2 regions of the Streptosporangium sp. OZ121 genome follow, and region 2 is predicted to be linked to the other one. Evidence: riboswitches for the same ligand, from Rfam matches in the RefSeq annotation. Region 2 holds a riboswitch; the other holds the start of a gene.
What was found. Region 2 has a riboswitch for glycine ahead of gcvT (glycine cleavage system aminomethyltransferase GcvT). Riboswitches for the same ligand answer to the same signal wherever they lie in the genome.
Positions count from the first base shown of each region.

Region 1: it holds a riboswitch for glycine, as region 2 does, so the genes downstream of both, gcvP (aminomethyl-transferring glycine dehydrogenase) here and gcvT (glycine cleavage system aminomethyltransferase GcvT) in region 2, are expected to answer to the same signal.

Region 1 covers NZ_JBPXMC010000022.1:35,511-37,889, reverse strand. Annotated here, with positions in the region: gene gcvP (aminomethyl-transferring glycine dehydrogenase) at 1-784, opposite strand, end outside; glycine riboswitch at 966-1,058, opposite strand; gene ACTOQ1_RS30625 (MerR family transcriptional regulator) at 1,074-1,694, opposite strand; gene ACTOQ1_RS30620 (bifunctional nuclease family protein) at 1,839-2,309, opposite strand.
Region 2 covers NZ_JBPXMC010000020.1:153,336-155,714, reverse strand. Annotated here, with positions in the region: gene gcvH (glycine cleavage system protein GcvH) at 1-208, opposite strand, end outside; gene gcvT (glycine cleavage system aminomethyltransferase GcvT) at 205-1,296, opposite strand; glycine riboswitch at 1,330-1,424, opposite strand; glycine riboswitch at 1,425-1,523, opposite strand; gene ACTOQ1_RS29655 (gamma-glutamyl-gamma-aminobutyrate hydrolase family protein) at 1,629-2,324, opposite strand.

The DNA of each region.
Region 1 (2,379 bases), on a different contig from region 2:
CGGCGCCGAGCTCGCCGGGCGCGGCCAGCAGGGTGAGGGCCAGCAGGTCGGCGGCGGCGACCACCTGGGCGCCGCGCGCGTGGGCGGCGTCGGCGATGGCGCGGAAGTCGCGGATCCTGCCGCTGGCGCCGGGATACTGCACGAGCACCCCGAAGCACTCGGGGAGTTCGGCGGTGAAGTCGCTCTCGACCAGCTCGATGCCGAGCGGCTCGGCGCGGGTGCGCAGCACCGCCTTGGTCTGCGGCAGCGCGTCGGCGTCCACCACGAACACCTTCGAGGGGCTGCGGCCCGCGCGGCGGGCCAGGGTCATCGCCTCGGCGGCGGCGGTGGCCTCGTCCAGCAGGGAGGCCCCGGCGACGTCGAGGGCGGTCAGGTCGGAGACGACGGTCTGGAAGTTGATCAGGGCTTCCAGGCGGCCCTGGGAGATCTCCGGCTGGTAGGGCGTGTACGCGGTGTACCAGCCCGGGTTCTCCAGGAGGTTGCGGCGGATGACGCCCGGGGTGATCGTGTCGTGGTACCCCAGGCCGATCATCGAGGTGAGCACGGTGTTGCGCCCGGCGAGGACCCGCAGCTCGGCGAGAGCCTCGGACTCCCCGGCCGCCGGGGGCAGGCTCAGCCGCTCCGAGGAACGGATCGCCTCGGGCACGGCCACCGCGACCAGGTCGGCGACGGAGGCGAATCCGACCGCCTCCAGCATGCGGGTCTGGCCGGCGTCGTCCGGCCCTATGTGACGGGTCGCGAAAGCGGGAGAGCCGAGTTCGCTGAGCGAGGACAGGTCGGTCATTGGTGAAGCCTCCCGGGACGGGGTGGAGACCGGCGCTGGGCGCGGGCGTATGCCTGGTCTCCCCCTCTGTCATCACGACCGTCGTGCGGGGTCGTGACCTGAGAGCTTCACCTGCCCTTGTCGGGAGGCTTGCACCGTCGGTGAGTCGCGCCTGGCGAGCGCGCCTGCTTTCCAGAGTTGCCTCGTCCGTGCGGTACCGGGTGCCTGAGAGATTCCGGGGAGGTTGCTCCTTCGGCGCCCCGATCGTGGTCGGGGTCTCTCCCGCACAGGGTCAGTGGCAGGTCCGAGTTTACCCGGTTCGTCGTGCTCTGCGACGACGGGCCAGCTCATCGGCCTGATGATCTCCTAAAGGGCCCCCGCTCGACTCCGCGCGTTCGCCGGGCAGATCCGCGAGGGAGCCCTCCACCTCCTGCCACACCCGTCCCAGTGCTATGCCGAAGACTCCCTGACCGCCCTGGAGGAGGTCGATGACCTCGTCGGGCGAGGTGCACTCGTAGACGCTCACCCCGTCGCTCATCAGGGTGATCCCGGCCAGGTCGTTGACGCCCCTGTCGCGCAGGTGCTGCACGGCGATGCGGATCTGCTGGAGGGAGACACCGGTGTCGAGGAGCCGCTTGACGACCTTGAGGACCAGGATGTCGCGAAAGCCGTACAGCCGCTGGGAGCCGGAGCCGTGGGCGGCTCGCACGGTGGGCTCGACCAGGCCGGTGCGCGCCCAGTAGTCGAGTTGCCGGTAGGTGATGCCGGCCGCGGAACAGGCCGTGGGGCCCCGGTAGCCGATGTCGGCGGGCACCTTCACCGGTTGCCCGTCGAACAGCAGACCCTCTTCACCCGCGCGCTGACGTGCCGACTGGCGCCGTTCCGGGTCATCCTGATCGGCGTTTCTACCCTCGCCGCTGCTGACCGCCACGCGGACCTCCGGCTTTCTCTCATCCCACGGCCTGATCTGGGGGTTTACGCACGACCGCGGGTTTCACTTGCACCGTAGGACTGGGGCCAAGTCCAGTCAACGACCCCACCCGGCGCGTCGTGAAGCGTAAATGCACCGAAATTCCTACCCCGCGCGGCCGAAGTCCTCGGGCGTGATCGTGTCAAGGAACTCCCTGAACTTCTCCACCTCGTCCTCCTGGTCGTCCGGGATGATCACCCCCGCCTCCCGGACCACGTCCTCACTCGCGAAGATACGTGCGCCGGTGCGAAGTGCCAAGGCGATCGAGTCCGAGGGACGCGCGCTCACCTCGACCCCGTTGGAGAACACGAGATCCGCGAAGAAGATGCCGTCGCGCAGGGCGACGATGTTGACCGTGCTCAGCCGGACGCCGAGCCCTTCGAGCACGTCACGGAACAGGTCATGCGTGAGCGGCCGGGGTGGCGGTTCCTCGGCCTGGGCCATGGCGATCGCCGTGGCCTCCGTCATGCCGATCCAGATAGGTAGGTAACGCTCCCCATGCGTCTCTTTCAGCAAGACGATCGGCTGGTTGGAGGGCATCTCAACTCGAACGCCCACGACCTCCATCTGCAACACGGGCTGCTCCGTCTTCGCTGGATTCCGACCGGTTTGTTCAACGTAACACTCGTGGGGGTACGAGTGCCTG
Region 2 (2,379 bases):
TCACCGACTTGGTCGACTCGACCTCGCCGACCGCGTCGCCGGCGGTGATCGTCGAACCGACCTCGGGGAGGATCTGCACGAAGACCACGTCGCCCAGCGCCTGGGCGGCGTAGGCGGTGATGCCGACGGTGAGGGTCAGGCCGTCATCGATGCCGGAGATCCACTCGTGTTCCTTGGTGTAGTGCAGTTCCTCGGGAATGCTGCTCATTTTTTCCTCCTGTAGAAAGGCAGTGCGACGACCTCGACCGGCTCGTGGCTGCCCCTGATGTCCACGGCCAGTCCTGACGACAGGCCGTTGTCCACGTAGGCCATGGCGATGGGCCTGCCCAGTGACTGGGAGGGCGCCCCGCTGGTGACCTCGCCGACGACCGTGCCGTCGCCGGCGACCACCACCGGGTACCCGTGCCGGGGCACCCTGCGGCCGGTCGCGATCAGACCGACCAGGCGGCGGGACGGCGGGACGTCCTTGCGTGATTCGAGGGCGGCCCGGCCGACGAAGTCGCCCGGCTTGTCAAACCTCACCACACGGCCCAGCCCGGCGTCGAACGGGGTGAGCCCGGCCGACAGCTCGTTGCCGTAGAGCGGCATCCCTGCCTCCAGACGGAGGGTGTCGCGGGCGGACAGGCCCGCGGGGATCAGGCCGTGCGGCGCGCCCGCCTCGGTGAGGGCGGCCCAGACCGGTTCCGCGTCCTCGGCCGCGACGAACAGCTCGAAGCCGTCCTCGCCGGTGTAGCCCGTACGGGCGACGAGGGCCTCGCGGCCCGCGACGACGGCGGGCAGGCCGGCGTAGTACTTGAGCCCGTCGAGGTCGGCGTCGGTGAGCGCGCCCAGGATCTCCGCGGAGCGCGGGCCCTGGACCGCGACCAGCGCGTACCGCTCCGAGCGGTCGTCCACCGCGGCGTCGAAGCCCTTGGCGCGGCCGGTCAGCTCGGCGGCCACCCGCGGGTAGTTGGAGGCGTTGGCGACGACCATGAACTCGGCGGGGGCGAGCCGATAGACGATCAGGTCGTCCAGCACGCCGCCCTCGGCGTCGACGATCATCGTGTAGCGGGCGCGGCCGGGCTCCAGCGCGGACAGGTGGCCGACCAGCGCGTAGTCGAGGGCCTCGGCGGCCTGCGGCCCGGTCACGAAGATCTCGCCCATGTGGGAGAGGTCGAACAGGCCGGCCGCCTGGCGGACCGCGTTGTGCTCGGCCGACTCGCTGCCGTAGCGGAGCGGCATCAGCCAGCCCGCGAAGTCGGTCAGCGTCGCGCCGAGGGACTCGTGCACGCCGCGCAGCGGCGTAGGTCGGGACATGTGCGCACCTCAGACAAGGGACAGATGAGAGCATCCTCCCCCTCTGTCGTCGGTGCCTGAGAGTTTCATCCGGGTTTTACCGGACTTTCACCTTCGGCGAGGCCGTGGGACCTGCTTTCCAGAGGGCACCTACCCGCACGGTCCTTTGCCTTGAGAGGTTCGCGGGGAGGGCTTGCTCCTTCAGGGGTCCTGGCCTGGGTGTCAGGACGCTCTCCCGCACGGGATTCATCGGTGTCAGCGGCCAGCCTAACCGCCCGGACCGGCCGAGCGAAATCCCCTCGCCGCCCCGAACCGGCCGGGCGAAATCCCCTCGCCGCCCCGATCCGCGCCGGTCAGGGGGTGGCGTGGCGTACCAGCGCCTCGAACAGGGCCGACTCGTCGTCGGTCTCGGGGTGCCACTGGACGGCGACGGCGAAGGGGTGGTCGTCCACTTCCACGGCCTCGATCGTGCCGTCCTCGGCGTGGGCGGTCACGCTCAGGCCCGCGGCGAGCCGGTCGAGGGCCTGGTGGTGGTAGTGGGCCACGTCCACGGTCTCGGCCCCGAAGATCTTCGAGGTCCGGCTGCCGGGGGCGAGCCACACCGGCATCCTGCCGTAGCGGCCGGGAGCCGGGGCGTGCCCCGGGTGGCCGACCACGTCGGGCAGGTGCTGGTGCAGGGTGCCGCCCAGCGAGACGTTCAGGACCTGCATGCCCCGGCAGACGCCCAGGAAGGGCAGGCCCCGCTCCAGGGCCGCCCGGACCAGCCCCAGCTCCGCGTCGTCGCGGAACGGCCGGACGTATCCGGTCCGCTCGTGCGGCTCCTGCCCGTACCGCTCCGGGCCGACGTCCCCGCCGCCGGCCAGGATCAGCCCGTCCAGGCGTCCCGCCAGCGTCGCGGGGTCGCCCGCCGGGGGCAGGATCACCGGCTGCCCGCCCGCGCGGGCCACGTGGTCGACGTAGTCGTACGGCAGGAGCGCGGTGGTCGTCTCCCAGACGGTGAACCGCGCGGGTTCGACGTAGCAGGTGATGCCGATGACGGGACGGGACATGATCTCCTGTTTCGCCGCGCTTGCACCGAGGTCCCGGCACCGTGTGCCCATCCCG